2 regions of the Aminobacter sp. P9b genome follow, and region 2 is predicted to be linked to the other one. Evidence: riboswitches for the same ligand, from Rfam matches in the RefSeq annotation. Region 2 holds a riboswitch; the other holds the start of a gene.
What was found. A riboswitch is a leader RNA that binds a small molecule or an ion and turns the genes downstream of it on or off. The one in region 2 is predicted to bind glycine.
Positions count from the first base shown of each region.

Region 1 (7,780 bases), on a different contig from region 2:
GAGGTTGATGGTGGTGCGCCGCTCCTCGTCCATGATGCCCATCTTGATGGTTTTCCTGGGCATGCCGACGAGGCGTTCGACGCGGTCGAAGATCTCGACGGCAAAGGCGACTTCGTCGGGGCCATGCATCTTCGGCTTGACGACATACATCGAGCCAGCGCGGCTGTTCATGCGGCGGCCATTGGCGCCGACGTCGTGCAGGGCGATCAAGGCGGTGATCGCCGCATCCATGATGCCTTCCGGCACCTCGTGGCCGTCGCGGTCGCGGATCGCAGGGTTGGTCATCAGGTGCCCGACATTGCGCACCAGCATCAGCGAGCGGCCGGGCAGCGAGACCGAAGCGCCGTCCGGGCCGGTGTACTCACGGTCGCCATTGAGCTTGCGGGTGACCGGCTTGCCGCCCTTGTCGAAGGTCTCCGACAGGTCGCCCCGCATCAGGCCGAGCCAGTTGCGGTAGACCACAACCTTGTCTTCGGCGTCGACCGCTGCGACCGAATCCTCGCAGTCCTGGATGGTGGTCAGGGCCGATTCCAGCACCATGTCCGAAATACCGGCCGGATCGGTCTTGCCGATCGCACTCTCCCGATTGACCACGACCTCGACATGCAGGCCATTCTTCACAAGAACCACCGCATCCGGGTTTTCCGCCGCACCGCGATAGCCAGCGAACTGCTTTGGCTCGCGAAGCGAAACCGAGCCATCAGCTGTCGCCAGCTTCAGCACCCCGCCCTCGACCGAAAGCCCGGTCACATCAGACCAGCTGCCAGACGCCAGCGGCGCCGACTGATCCAAAAACGCCTTGGCCCAGGCGATGACCTTTTGGCCGCGCTTCGGATTGTAGCCCTTGGTCTTCTCGGCGCCGTCGGCATCGGAAATGGCATCGGTGCCGTAGAGCGCGTCGTAGAGCGAACCCCAGCGCGCGTTCGCCGCGTTCAGCGCATAACGCGCGTTCATCACCGGCACCACCAGCTGCGGCCCGGCGACGGTGGCGATCTCGGGGTCGACATTTTCCGTCGTCACCGCAAAGGCCGGGCCCTCCGGCACGAGATAGCCGATCTCGGACAAGAACGCCTTGTAGGCCGCCATGTCGTGCGGCGCGCCATGCTTGCGGTACCAGGCGTCCAACTTGAGCTGGAAGTCGTCGCGCTTTTCCAAAAGCGCCCGGTTCTTCGGCCCGAGATCGTGCACGATCGCGGCAAACCCCTCCCAGAACGCATCCGCCTCGACACCCGTGCCGACCAACGCCTCCGACACCACGAAGTCGTGCAGCTCACGCGATATCGAAAGGCCATGAAGGGAAACGGTATCAGTGACCCGGCTCATCATGTTCATTGTCTCAACTCCAAGGGTCAGGCCGCAATCGCGGCATCGGTGCAGAACTCGCCCGAAATGGTCTCGGCGACCATCTGGGCGGTCGCGGCGGACAGGGTCCAGCCAAGGTGTCCATGGCCGGTGTTGTAGAAGACGCCCGGCTGCCGGCCCTTGCCGACCCGTGGCATCATGTTGGGCATCATCGGCCTGAGGCCGGCCCAGGGCACGACGCGATTGGTGTCGACGTCAGGGAACAACATCCGCGTCCAGTCGACCAGCGGCCTGACGCGGTCGTCGCGGATGTCGCGGTTCATGCCGTTGAACTCGGCCGTGCCGGCGACCCGGAAGCGCCCGGCGCCCAGACGGCTGGTGACAATCTTGGCGCGGTCGTCGAGCAGGCTGACCCAGGGTGCCGCCTTCTGGCTGCGCTCGTCGTCGAGATGCACGGTGATCGAATAGCCCTTGACCGGATAGACATTGACGCGGTCGCCCAGCATCGCCGCGAAGTGGCGGCTGGCGGCACCGGCGCAGACGACGACGCCATCGGCCTCGACGATCTCTTGAGCTGCCTCCGCCACGGACCCGCCGTGGGAATAGCCGATGCAGAACACGCCATCGCGGGCAATGCGGTTGACCGTGGCGTCGAAGACGAAACGCGCCCCGCGCCTTTCGCAGGCCTGGGCGAGGCCATAGGTGAATTTGTGGATGTCGCCGGTCGAATCCGACGGGGTGTAGAAACCGGCGTGGAAATCGCCATGCAAGGCCGGTTCGATCGACTTCACTTCTGCAGCCGTCACCGGACGACGGTCGAGGCCGCCTTCGACCAGCATCGAATTAACCTTTAGCGCATGCTGGAAGCTCGGCTTGTCCCAATAGACATGCAAGATGCCGCGCTGGACATGGTCGAAATCGATGTTCTCGCGCTCGGCAATGGCAAACAGGTGCTTGCGCGCGGCAATCGCCAGCCGCGTCGTCTCCACCGTATTGTCGCGATAGTTCATGATGTTGGAGACGAACTCCGCCAGCCAGGCGTATTTGTGCCAGGTCGGCGCCGGGTTCATCAGCAGCGGCGCGTCGCGCCTGAGCATCCACTTCATGCCCTTGAGCACGGTCGACCAGTGGTTCCAGACCTCGGCATTGCTGGCCGAAAGCTGGCCGCCATTGGCAAACGACGTTTCCATGCCGGCATAGCGCTGGCGGTCGATGACGGTGACGGAATAGCCGCGCTCCAGAAGCGCATAGGCAGTGGTGACGCCGGTGATACCGGCGCCGATAACGGCAATATGGGGCATTTCACTCTCCGCGATCAAAGTTGGGGGCGGGCCTAAACCCGCTGTTTTTCCCCAATCTGTCGCTGTACCTGAGAGCTTAACCGCGACGGCCTTGCCGGCGCGGCTTTCCCCTTCGGTGGGCACTCGAGGTGCCTCTCTCCAGATCGTTCAGCTGCATGGTCACTTTTGCCTGAGAGTTTCCTGGGGGGTTGCTCCGTCGGCGCCGGCCGGTGCCTTCAAGGATACGGCCGATCTCTCCCATGCAGCCTCTGAACGCATTTCTTCTACAGGCTGGCCAGTGCTTCCGCAACGTTAGATGCGGAAGCACTGCGCGTCAGTTTCCTTCGTCGTAGAGCGTAGTCGTCGTCTCGACGCCGTGTTCGTGCAGGCCGGCGCGCACTACCGCAGCTGCGGCCAGCTCGCGTGCCTTGCGGCGGATGCCCGGCTCGTCGACGCCCTGCACCTTGCCGTCGGCATAAAGCACCTTGCCGTCCACCCAGGTCTGGGTGATGGACGCGGTCGACGCCGAGAACACCAGCGCCTGCAGCGGATCGTAGAACGGCGTCCATTCGACATGGTCGAGGTCGAACAGGATGAAGTCGGCCTTCTTGCCGATCTCCAGCGAACCGATCTCGTCGTCCCACATCAAGGCGCGTGCGCCTTCGATGGTGGCGGCGCGCAACGCCTGGCGCGCGGTGAAGATGTCGGGCTGCATGCGGGCGTCCTTGAACATGCCGGCGACGACCAGCATCTGGCGCATCAGGTTCATGTTGCCTGCAGCCGACACACCGTCGGTGCCGAGGCCGACCTTGACGCCTGCCTTGACCATCTCAGGGTACTTGCCGATGGCCGTCGCACCCTTGCCGAGCTTGAACGACGAGCATGGGCAGAAGGCGACGCTGGCGCCACGCTCGGCCAAAAGCTTGACCTCCTCGTCCGACACCGCTGCACCATGAGCGATGACCAGGTTCTTGCCGATGCCGCCGGCGCGGTCGATCCGGGTGATCGGCCAGCAGCCATATTTGCTTTCGCAGACCTTGGCTTCCTCGATCGAGGTTGCAAGGTGGTAGGTGGTACCAACACCAAGCTTTTCGGCCAGCTTAACCGCACCGACATGCAGCTCGAGGCTGCAGGGTTCCTTGCCCTCGATGTTGACCCAGCAGCGGGCGCGGCCGTCGAGCGTGTTGTTGTAGCGGAGAACGTTTTCCTCAAGCACCTTCAGCGCCGACTGCGCATCGGGGAAGAAGTGGTGATCGGCCATCTCCTCGGTCCAGCCGCGCGGCAGCTCCGCCGGCCGGTTGTCGGCTGCGTGACGGCCGGTGATGCCGCGGATGCCGGTCTTGTCCATCGCCCGGATGACGATGCCGGGATCGTATTGCGAGCCCATGTCGAGGAAGCAGGTGGTGCCGCAGCGCAGCATCTCGGTGATGCCGAGCAACGCGCCCCAATACTCGTCTTCCTCGGTGATGTGGGCATAGAAGGGCTTGGCCCAGTGGAACACCCAGGCGCGGGTGTTGAGGTTATCCGGGAAGACCGCACGCGACAGCGTCTCCGACAGATGCACGTGGCTGTCGACGAAGCCGGGGCAGATGCCCAGCATCGTGCCATCGATCACCTTGTCGAAGCTCTTGCCATTGTGGCGCGCCGCCACCTCGCTCGCCGTGCCGATGTCGGCAATGCGGTCGTTTTCCACCACCATGCTGGCGTTGCGCAGCACCGTGTCGTTCTTGTCGACCGTAAAGGCGAAATTCAAATTCTCGATCAGCGTGCGCATGTGTCTCCACCCCATACTTCACTCACGGACCTTCAATCTCGTCCGGCCGGTCCGTGGCGGCGGGCGATATCTAGCTGTGCAGCCGGGCCACAAAGCACCCCGGCTGCCATTTCACAAGTCAAGTTCGCTCAGGCTACGGCCTTGACCTTGCTGCCCTGCTTGGCGGTGCCGCAAAGGATCAGCTTGTCGGTGTCGGCATAGTCGGACAACAGTTCCGAGCCGTTCGACGTCACCAGCAGCATGTCCTTGTTCTGCATGCCGTAACCGTAGCCGGTGTCGTAGCAGAGCGGCTCGAAGCCGAGCACCATGTTCTCTTCCAGCGGCGCGTCGCTGCCCGGCTTGCCGAGCACCGGCGTCAGGCCGAGATAGGGATCCTCGTGCAGGTGCAGGCCGATGCCGTGGCCGACGAACGAGATCGGCGGCAGGTTCAGCTTGGCGAGCTTGGCGATGAAGGCATCGTAGATTTCGCGGCAGCTGGCGCCCGGCTTGACCTTCTCCATGATCTCATACTTGCATTCGACCAGGTGCGCCCAGATCTTGTCGGCCATGGGCGGCGCCTCGCCGACGATGGCGGTGCGGCAAACACCGGCCTGGTAGCCGTTGATGACCGAGAATATCTCGACACGGCAGACGTCGCCGCGCTTCAGAACGCGTTCGGACGGGCCGACATTTGGCAGCACCGAACGCTCGCCGGTGGCCACGATCAGAAGCTTGAAGTGCTCGGCGCCGAGCGAATAGACGTTACGGGTCAGGTGACCGGCAATGTCCATCTCGGAGTCGCCGGCGTCGACAATGGCCAGCGTGTCGGTGATCGCCTGGTCGGCGATGCGCGACAGCTTGCGCAATAGGGCCACTTCTTCGGCCGTCTTGATCTGGCGCAGCCGCGCCAGGATCGGCTCGGCATGCTCGAAGCGCGCACCTGGCATCGCCGCGATCAGGCGGGCAAGATCGCCAGCCGGCAAATAGTCCATTTCGAGGCCGATGCGAGCTCCGGCAAGGCCGAGTTCGGAAAGCTGGTCGGCAAGCACCAGCATCGGATCGTCGGAGAATTCGGCCCAGATGCGCGTCGCCACGTTTGGCTGCTTCCGCTTGATGGTCGACGCCTCCATGTCGACGCCGAAGATCGCGGTGCGACCGTCAGCGGTGACGATGGTCATCGCATGGCGATGACGGATCAGCGGCTGCGACGGCACCACGAAGCCGGTGGTGTAGGCGAAGTTTTCTGGCGACGAGCAGATGATGGCATCGAGCCCGTGCTGGGCCATTGCCTTGACCTGCTTTGCGACGATTTCAGTCCGCATTCTTGTAGTTCTCCCCTAGATGGCTCGCGTCAGGCTCAATCGCGGACGCGGTATTTTTCGATCTTTGCGAGGTCGACATCAATGCCCATGCCGGGCCCGGTCGGAACGGCGATGGCGCCTTCGGAGAAGCGCATCGGCTCGACCAAAAGGTCGTCCTTGTAGTAGATGCCGCCGACCTGGCCGTGCTGCGCTTCGGCCGGCGTCGAGATCGGAATGACGCAGGACAGCGTCACCGCTGGCGAAGCCGCCGCGACCTGGACGTTTGCGAGGTTGCCAATGCCGGTCTCGATCGAACCGTTGACGTTGCAGATGATGCCAGCCGCACGGCAGACCGCGCCGACCTCCATCGCCTTGTAGAGGCCGCCTGCCTTGGTGGTGTAGATCGACACGATCTGCACCTGGCCGGCAGCAATGATCTGGATCGCATCATGGGCGTTCCAGGCCGACTCGTCGGCCATGACAGGGGCATCGATACGGCGCGCCACCTCGGAGATGCGCTCGATGCCCATCACCGGCTGCTCGACATATTTGAGCCGGTACTTTTCCATCTGGCGAACCGTCTGCACCGCCTCGCCCGGCGTCTTGTAGCCTTCGTTGGCGTCGACGCAGATTTCCATCGCTTCGCCGGCAGCCTCGCGCACGGCAGCGACCATCTTGATGTCGCGTGCGGGATCGACGCCGATCTTGACCTTGATCGTCTTGATGCCTTCCGCAGCCAGCTTGGCCGCCTCGACCTTGGCTTCGTCGATCGAAATCAGGCCGATCGAATGCGTAATGCCGACCTTGTCGCGCGCCTTGCCGCCCAGCAGGGTGTGAACCGGAACGTTGAGCCAGCGGCCCGTGAGATCGTAGGCCGCGAATTCGACGGCCGCCTTGGAATAGGGATAGCCGCGGATGATGGCATCCATGCGAGCATGCAGCTCGGCGAAATTGCCGAGTTCGAGGCCTATGACTGCGGGCGCCAGATAGGTTTCGATGACGCTGCGGGTGATTATGGCGGACTCGCCAAAGTAGCGGCCGAACTCGCCGCCCCAGTCCTTGAGTGCCGGCGCCTCGCCCCAGCCGACCCGGCCGTCGCTGTCGGTCATCTTGACCATGACATAGCGGCCGATGACCTCAGTGAGGCCGGCCCACTTGTGCTCGCGCCGCGTCGGCAATTGGACAATCAGCGTTTCAATGGACTTGATAGTAGGCAACGTTTTTCACCTTCTTCATTGTCACCGGCGATGCGTCGCGCTACATTTGCGATCATCTAGTGTGATCACACTTTATGATCATATTTTTGGAGCGTCAAGCACCCTGCCACATCGAATTTTCCGGACACGTCGACTGCATCGGAAATCATCGCAGGAGAGGAGAAAAAATGATCGTCGAAGCGACCAACTACTTCGCCAAGGACGGGCACGCTGGTGCTGTTCTCGAACAGCGCCGCAAGGCGACCGAGATCAGGAAGCAGCTGGGGCTCGATCCCGGGCGCATCCTCGTCAGGCTAGAGGGAGACGGGCCTGATGTACGCTGGGAATGCAGCTTCGTCTCGCGTCAGGCATATGACGCCGACATGAAGGCCAGGGGCGGCTCGCAGGCCTTCGCCGACGCCCGCAAGGCCATGCACACGCTGCTCGAACGCTTCGAGCGCCATATCTACCAAACAGGAGACTGACGCCCGTCAGTTGCCTCTCGTCCAGAAGCGCGGCAGGGAGGTCCTCGATCTTGCCATGCCGCACCTACACCCCGTGCCGGGAGTGGCTTGCCATGGAAGCCTCGCAGTCAAGCGCTTGGGCGTCGCGGCCGATGGCAGCAACGGCGACGATCTTGCCGTCCTTCCTGTAGCCGACCAGACAGTCGCGGTCGGCAATGCTCCCGTCGATTTCGATGGCGTCCCACGTCCTGGCATAGCCGACATAGCGGATCGACACGTCGTAGTGCTCGCTCCAGAAGAACGGAACGCTCAGGAATGGCTGTCGCCGGCCGAGCATGTTTTCCGCCGCGATCTGACCCTGCCGTTGCGCCACGACCCAGTGCTCGACGCGCCGTGCTTCGGCTGTGTCGAGGTCATGCCATTGCGCGATATCGCCGGCCGCAAAGATGCCGGCCACGCTGCTTTCCAGGAATTCGTTCACCAA
Region 1 covers NZ_CP150083.1:832-8,611, forward strand. Annotated here, with positions in the region: partial or broken gene WHT83_RS24195 (malate synthase G) at 1-1,332, opposite strand, end outside; gene WHT83_RS24200 (D-amino acid dehydrogenase) at 1,350-2,603, opposite strand; glycine riboswitch at 2,750-2,853, opposite strand; gene WHT83_RS24205 (amidohydrolase family protein) at 2,917-4,356, opposite strand; gene WHT83_RS24210 (Xaa-Pro peptidase family protein) at 4,485-5,657, opposite strand; gene WHT83_RS24215 (enolase C-terminal domain-like protein) at 5,693-6,853, opposite strand; gene WHT83_RS24220 (hypothetical protein) at 7,021-7,317, shown strand; gene WHT83_RS24225 (FAD-dependent oxidoreductase) at 7,382-7,780, opposite strand, start outside.
Region 1: it holds a riboswitch for glycine, as region 2 does, so the genes downstream of both, WHT83_RS24200 (D-amino acid dehydrogenase) here and gcvT (glycine cleavage system aminomethyltransferase GcvT) in region 2, are expected to answer to the same signal.

Region 2 (7,780 bases):
GGCTTCTTCATTGTCCACATGCTGATGATCCTGGCTGCAGGCCCGATCAACGAACTGCGCTCGATCATCACCGGGTGGTACCGTACGGATCGATCCGAGCGCGGCAATTCCGACAAAGGGAGTGCCTGAGATGCCAAAGTTTCAGATAAGCCGCCGACGCTTCCTGACCGCCGCATCCCTCGGAATTTCGGGGGCAGCGCTTTCCGGCTGCGATGCCTTCGACTTCCTGCAGGACCGCGACAACGGCGTGCGCAATGTGCTCGAAGGCGCCAATGGACTGACCTATCGCGCGCAAAGGCTGATCGCGGGCCGCGCCTCACTTGCCCAGGAATTCTCCGAGGCAGACATTCGCCAGCCGCAGCGTCCGAACGGCGTGACGGCGCCCAACGACGATGTCTACAAGGGCCTGCTGTCCAATCAGTTCGCCGACTGGCGGCTCGACGTTGTCGGGCTCGTCGAAAGGCCGCTGTCGCTGTCGCGGGAGCAACTGATGGCGATGCCCTCGCGCACCCAGATCACCCGGCATGACTGCGTCGAAGGCTGGAGCTGCATCGCCAAATGGACCGGCGTGCCGATGGCGCTGGTTCTGGACCAGGCGGTGGTGAAGCCTGAAGCACGTTATGTCGTTTTCCACTGCCTCGACACGATCGAGCGAAGCCTGTCGGGCGAGGTCAAATATTACGGCTCGATCGACCTGGTCGACGCACGGCACCCCCAGACGATTCTCTCCTATGGCATGAACGGGAAAGCGTTGCCGGTCGAGAACGGCGCGCCACTGCGCGTCCGGGTCGAACGCCAGCTCGGCTACAAGATGCCGAAATACGTGCACAGAATCGAATTGGTCGACGGCCTCAATTCGATGGGGCTCGGCAAGGGCGGATATTGGGAAGACCGCGGCTACGATTGGTACGGCGGCATCTGAAGGCAGTGGCGTTGATTGCCGCGGATAGGAAACTGCCACCCGAAAGTATTGGCCTGGACTATCTACTTTGCAAATAAGGCTTGGCCGATAGGTGACAAAGTGTCGGCCTTGGGATATTGACGAGTCGTCTGGGGCCTTTGCGGGCTCCACCTGTTTGCGGGAGAGAGCAGCGAAAGCTGACGCCGAAGGGGAAATCGCCCGAAATCTCTCAGGCAAAAGAACCGTAAACAGGAAGGACACTCTGGAAAGTCGGGACCTGGATCCCGCGCCGAAGGTGTAAGCGCTGCCGACAGAGATCCGGAGCGCGAGTCTCTCAGGCTTCAGACAGAGGGGCACGGAATAGCTGCCAAAAGCGGCTGGCAACGTGCGACTCTGGAGAAGACATGACGGGCGACCATACTAATCAATTGCCACTCGAAGACCTGCATTCCGCAGCCGGTGCGCGCTTCGGCGCCTTTGCCGGCTGGAACATGCCGCTCACCTACCCTGCCGGCGTGATGAAGGAGCACCTTCACACCCGCGAGCATGTCGGCTTGTTCGACATCTCCCACATGAAGCTGTTCGTGGTCAGCGGACCGGGTGCGGCGGACCTCATCAACCGCGCTTGCCCGCTCGATGCAAAGGCACTCGAGTTCAAGCAATCCAAGTATACTTTCTTCCTCACCGAAGCCGCAGGCATCGTCGACGACCTGATCATCACCAGGCTCGGCGAAGACCGTTTCATGGTCGTCGCCAACGCCGGCAACGCGGCCACCGACGAGGCGCATCTGCGTGAAGTCGGCAAGAGTTTCGACGCCAACATCGAGCCGCTGGATCGCGTCTTCATCGCAATCCAGGGACCGGAAGCGGCAGCCGTGCTCGAAAGTGCCGGCGTCGACACCGACGCCCTGTTCTTCATGCAGGGCTTCGAACCGCGCACCAAGTGGTTCATGAGCCGGTCGGGCTATACCGGCGAAGACGGTTTCGAGATCGGCTTGCCGGAAGCAGACGCCCGCGAACTGCTCGCCAAGCTGCTCGGCGACGAACGTGTCATGTGGATCGGCCTTGCCGCCCGCGACAGCCTGCGGCTCGAAGCCGGCCTCTGCCTGCACGGCAACGACATCACGCCCGACACCGACCCGGCAAGTGCCGGCCTGATGTGGGCCATCCCCAAGGACCTGCGTACCGACGGCAAGTTCATCGGTGCGGCAGCGCTTTCGAAAATTCTCGCCGACGGCGCCAAGGAAAAGCGCGTCGGGCTGAAGCCCGAAGGCCGCCAGCCGGTGCGTTCGGGCACGCAACTGTTCGACGCCGACGGCAATCCCGCCGGCCGTGTCACCTCGGGCGGCTTCGGTCCCTCGGCCGGGTTCCCGGTCGCCATGGGCTATGTCTCGGCACCGCTTGCCAAGGCCGGCACTCGTGTCTTCGCCGATGTTCGCGGCACCAAGGTGCCTGTCGACGTCCACTCCCTTCCCTTCACGCAGCATCGCTATCGCAAAGGATAATTTCCATGACCAAGACCTATTACACTGAAGACCACGAGTGGCTGCGCGTTGAGGGCGACATCGCAACGGTCGGCATCACCGACTACGCCCAGGAACAGCTTGGCGACCTCGTTTTCGTCGAACTGCCTGAAGCCGGCCGCAAGCTCGCGAAGGGCGACGTCGCCGTCGTCGTCGAATCCGTCAAGGCGGCCTCGGACGTCTACGCGCCGCTCGACGGCGAAATCACCGACTCCAATGCCGCGCTCTCCTCTGAGCCGGCGCTGATCAATTCGGCAGCCACCGGCGACGGCTGGCTTTGGAAGATGAAGATCGCCAATACGGGCCAGCTCGAGGGCCTGATGGACGAAGCGGGCTACAAAGCCCATATCGGTTGACAGGATTGCCTGACATGACCATTGCACCATATCCTTTTTCGGCCCGTCACATCGGGCCCGGCGCGACCGAAACCCGCGCCATGCTTGCCGCGATCGGCGTGCCTTCGGTGGAAACGCTGATCTCGCAGGCGGTTCCGAAGTCGATCCGGCTGGACCGGCCGCTGGCGCTGCCGGCACCTGCGAGCGAACATCAAGCGCTTGCCGAACTCGGCGAGAAGATGGGCCGCAACAAGGTGCTGAAGAGCTTCATCGGCGCCGGCTATCACGGCGTCAACGTACCGCCGGTGATCCAGCGCAACCTGTTCGAAAACCCGGCCTGGTACACGGCCTACACGCCCTACCAGGCTGAGATCAGCCAGGGCCGCCTGGAACTGCTGTTCCACTTCCAGACGCTGGTTGCCGAACTGACCGGCCTGCCGGTTGCTTCCGCCTCGCTGCTCGATGAAGCGACGGCTGTTGCCGAGGCCGTCGGCATCGCGCTTCGCCATCACCGCGACAAGCGCAGCCGCGTCGCCCTCGCCGGTGCCGCTCATCCGCAGATCCTTGACGTCATCCGGACGCGGGCCGAACCGCTCGGTACCGAGATCGACGGCGAGACCATCGACGACAACACGGCAGCCCTCATCGTTTCCTGGCCCGACACCCATGGTGTCTATGGCAACCACAAGGCGGCGATCGAGAAAGCCAAGGCAGTCGGCGCGATCGTCATCTTCGTTTCCGACCCGCTCAGCCTGACCGTCACCGATACCCCTGCCAGCCTCGGCGCCGACATCGCCACCGGTTCGATGCAGCGCTTTGGCGTGCCGATTGGCTTCGGCGGTCCGCACGCTGCCTATTGCGCCGTTTCCGACAAGCTGACCCGCCTGATGCCGGGCCGCCTCGTCGGCCAGTCGGTCGACAGCAAGGGCCGCCCCGGCTATCGCCTGGCGCTCCAGACCCGCGAGCAGCATATCCGCCGCGACAAGGCGACGTCGAACATCTGCACGGCCCAGGCCCTGCTCGCCAACATGGCGGCGTCCTATGCCATCTGGCACGGCCCGTCCGGCCTGCAGGCGATCTCGGAACACATCCACGCGCTGGCTAGCCGCCTCGCAGAAGGCCTCAAGGCTGCCGGCGTCGCCGTGCTCGGCGACAAGCGCTTCGACACCGTCACCGTCGAAGCCAAGGGCAAGGCCGAGGCGATCGCCGCCGAAGGCGAGAAGGTTGGCCGTCTGCTGCGTGTCATCGACGCCGACCATGTTTCGGTCGCCTTCGACGAAACCTCCACCGGCGCGGATCTCGAAGCGATTGCTGCGCTGTTCGGTGCCAAGGCACCGGCGGAAGCCAAGCGCGCCCTGCCCGGAAAACCACGCGGCAAGGAGTTCCTGACCCAGCCGGTATTCCACGCAAACCGTTCGGAAACCGACATGATGCGCTTCCTGCGCAGGCTCGCCGACAAGGATCTGGCGCTCGACCGCGCCATGATCCCGCTCGGCTCCTGCACCATGAAGCTCAATGCGGCTGCAGAGATGATGCCGGTCAGCTGGCCGTCGGTCGCCAACCTGCACCCGTTTGCGCCGACCAGCCATTCGCTCGGTTATCGCGCGATGACCGACGATCTCGAAGCCTGGCTCTGCGAGATCACCGGCTTCGACGCCGTCAGCCTGCAGCCGAACGCCGGCAGCCAGGGCGAATATGCCGGCCTGCTGTCGATCCGCCGCTATCACCATTCGCGTGGTGAGACCCAGCGCAACATCTGCCTGATCCCGTCTTCGGCGCACGGCACCAACCCGGCAAGTGCGGCCATGGCCGGCATGGAAGTGGTGGTCGTGCACTGCCTCGACGACGGCGACATCGACGTCACCGATCTCAAGGTCAAGGCCGAACAGCACGCCGACAAGCTTGCGGCGCTGATGTTCACCTATCCCTCGACGCACGGCGTGTTCGAGGAAGGTGCGCGCGACATCTGCGAGATCGTGCATGCGCATGGCGGACAGGTCTATTTCGACGGCGCCAACCTGAACGCAATGGTGGCACTTTCGCGTCCAGCCGACATCGGCGCCGACGTCTGCCACATGAACCTGCACAAGACCTTCTGCATTCCGCATGGCGGCGGCGGCCCCGGCATAGGGCCGATCGGCGTCAAGTCGCATCTTGCGCCGTTCCTGCCCGGCCATGTCGAGGCGGGCAGCGCGCATGCGGTTTCGGCGGCTCCCTTCGGCAGCGCCTCGATCCTGCCGATCACCTGGATGTACATCCGGATGATGGGCGCTTCGGGCCTGAAGCAGGCGACGGAGCAGGCTATCCTCAACGCCAACTACATCGCCACCAAGCTCGAGCCGTACTATCCGGTGCTGTTCAAGGGCCGCAACGGTCGCGTCGCGCATGAGTGCATCCTCGACACCCGCGTGCTCAAGGAGACTGCAGGCATCAGCGTCGAGGACATCGCCAAGCGCCTGATCGACTATGGCTTCCATGCACCGACCATGTCCTGGCCGGTCTCCGGTACGCTGATGGTCGAACCGACCGAGTCCGAGCCGAAGCACGAGATCGATCGTTTCTGCGAAGCGATGATCGCGATCGCTGCCGAGGCGGCCAAGGTCGAAAAGGGCGTGTGGCCGAAGGACGACAATCCGCTGGCCAATGCGCCGCACACGGCGACCGAAACGCTGGCAGGCGAGTGGAAGCACCCCTACTCGCGCCTCGAGGCGGCCTATCCCGGCGGGGATCCCGACACCGCTGCCAAGTACTGGCCGCCGGTGTCGCGCATCGACAACGTGGCCGGCGACCGCAACCTGGTCTGCGCCTGCCCGCCGCTGTCGGAATATCTCGGCGCCGCCGAGTAGGCGGATCTGAAACCAGACGAATCGGCCGGACACCTAGTCCGGCCGTATCCTTTTGCGGGCGGCTTCTCGACGGCTGTGCCTAATGGCGCAGCCGAGCCTAGGCAAACAACCGTGCCGGCTCGTAGGTTGTCGCGCCACCCGTCATATCGGCTGTAACTGCCCGGTTTCGGCCGGCGCGCTTGGCGGCGTAGAGCGCCGCGTCGGCGGCGGTCAGCATCTCATCGAGCGTCATTGCGCCATCGTCCCCGAAACAGATGCCGACGCTGACGGTGCTGCGCAGTGGCCCGAGCCTGGTGACGACGATCTCGGCGCCAAAGGAACCTCCGATAGACCGCAATATGCCGTGCACCTCATCAGGGGCGACGCCTGACATGATGACGGCAAACTCCTCACCGCCCAGCCGAAAACATTCGACGCCGTCCTGGGCATGATTCCTGACAACGTCGGCGAAGCGTTGCAGAACCGTATCGCCCGCAGCGTGACCGAAGACGTCGTTGGTGCGCTTGAAATGGTCGAGGTCGAACATGGCCAGCGCCGTCGTCGATCCGAACCGCGTGTCGCCATGGAACATCGTCAACGCCCTGCGATTCAACAAGCCGGTCAGAGGGTCGGTCAGCGTCTGGACCGTCAATTCTCGCTGGGTGCGCAGGTGATGCAGCGAAATGGTCAGCGCCCCCAGTGCCGTCATGCAGGCGACGACGACGGCGGTGTTGAGGTCTTCGGCCCAATTCTTGGGGACGGTCCCCAGAGACCACTGCCCGTCCAGAACCAGCACCAACGCACAGAGCGTGAAGGAGACGGCGGCGCTGCCAGCGAGCAGGGTGACCGCGGCCAGGATACGCCGGTCATATTCCCCGGCAGCCCAAAACATCACTGTGACTACGATCAGCAGGGCTGTGACGGTGGAATAGGCGAGGACGAAACCCAAGCCGTCGTAGCCGGAGGCGGTCACGGCCGTGATCAACACCACCGCCGCGAGCACGGGCGCCGCGGCGATCCTGTGCCAACCCTTATCAAGGTACTGAGCCGTCGAGCACAGGATGACGAAGAAGCCGGCCACCAGCAGTGTCAGGGTCAGTTGGCCAAGCCACGGCGAGGCGTTGCGGCCATATTGCCAAAAGCCGATGACATGAACGACAAGAAGTAGTATTCCGGCCGCCATCGTAAAGACGAAACGCGCTTGGCGCGCCGTCAGCCAGATGGCGAGCAGCGTCCCGCTCAGACAGGCGCCGGACAAAGCCGTCGCGAGCAAAAGGGAACCGAAGTCAAGCACGAGGCCCCCGCCTTGTTGATTGTCCGATTGATTGGGAAGCACTTATGGACTTAGCGGTCGCCCAGCAACCGCCTAAGGCCAGATCGTCGCCACTCATCAACCGGCGATTTCGGTTTGCGTTTACGAATAGTTGCACGGTTCCGTCGCGTTTGACAACATGACGCACGAACATAACCGGAACTTCTATTGCGCTGACGGCAAAACTGGCACACTTGGCAAACTGATTCGCAGCATCGGAAAACTGTATTGAGCATGGACGATAGCAACGATCTTTTCGGCAGCCTCGACAAGCAGCCGCCCCGCCCCGTGTCGCGTCCGGCGGACCCGCTGGTGCAGGCGGCAGCGGTGGCAAAGCGCCCGGTCCCGGCCGCCAAGGATGGCAGCGAGGGCTATAGTGCAGCCGATATCGAAGTGCTCGAAGGCCTTGAGCCCGTGCGCCGCCGCCCCGGCATGTATATCGGCGGCACCGACGAGAAGGCGCTGCACCATCTCTTTGCCGAAGTCATCGACAACTCGATGGACGAGGCGGTGGCCGGCCATGCGACCTTCATCGAAGTGGAGCTCGACGCAGAGGGTTTTCTGACCGTCACCGACAACGGCCGCGGCATCCCTGTCGATCCGCATCCCAAGTTCAAGAACAAGTCGGCGCTCGAAGTCATCATGACGACGCTGCATGCCGGCGGCAAGTTCGACTCGAAGGTCTATGAAACCTCCGGCGGCCTGCATGGCGTGGGCGTTTCGGTGGTCAACGCGTTGTCGGACCTGCTCGAAGTCGAGGTGGCGCGCGGCCGCCAGCTCTATCGCCAGCGCTTTTCGCGCGGCGTGCCGCAAGGCGGCCTCGAAAGCCTCGGCGACGTCCACAATCGGCGCGGCACCAGGGTGCGTTTCCATCCGGATCCCGA
Region 2 covers NZ_CP150082.1:3,142,652-3,150,431, reverse strand. Annotated here, with positions in the region: gene WHT83_RS15560 (cytochrome b/b6 domain-containing protein) at 1-129, shown strand, start outside; gene WHT83_RS15555 (molybdopterin-binding protein) at 131-922, shown strand; glycine riboswitch at 1,070-1,156, shown strand; gene gcvT (glycine cleavage system aminomethyltransferase GcvT) at 1,306-2,406, shown strand; gene gcvH (glycine cleavage system protein GcvH) at 2,412-2,780, shown strand; gene gcvP (aminomethyl-transferring glycine dehydrogenase) at 2,795-5,605, shown strand; gene WHT83_RS15535 (diguanylate cyclase) at 5,703-6,878, opposite strand; gene parE (DNA topoisomerase IV subunit B) at 7,131-7,780, shown strand, end outside.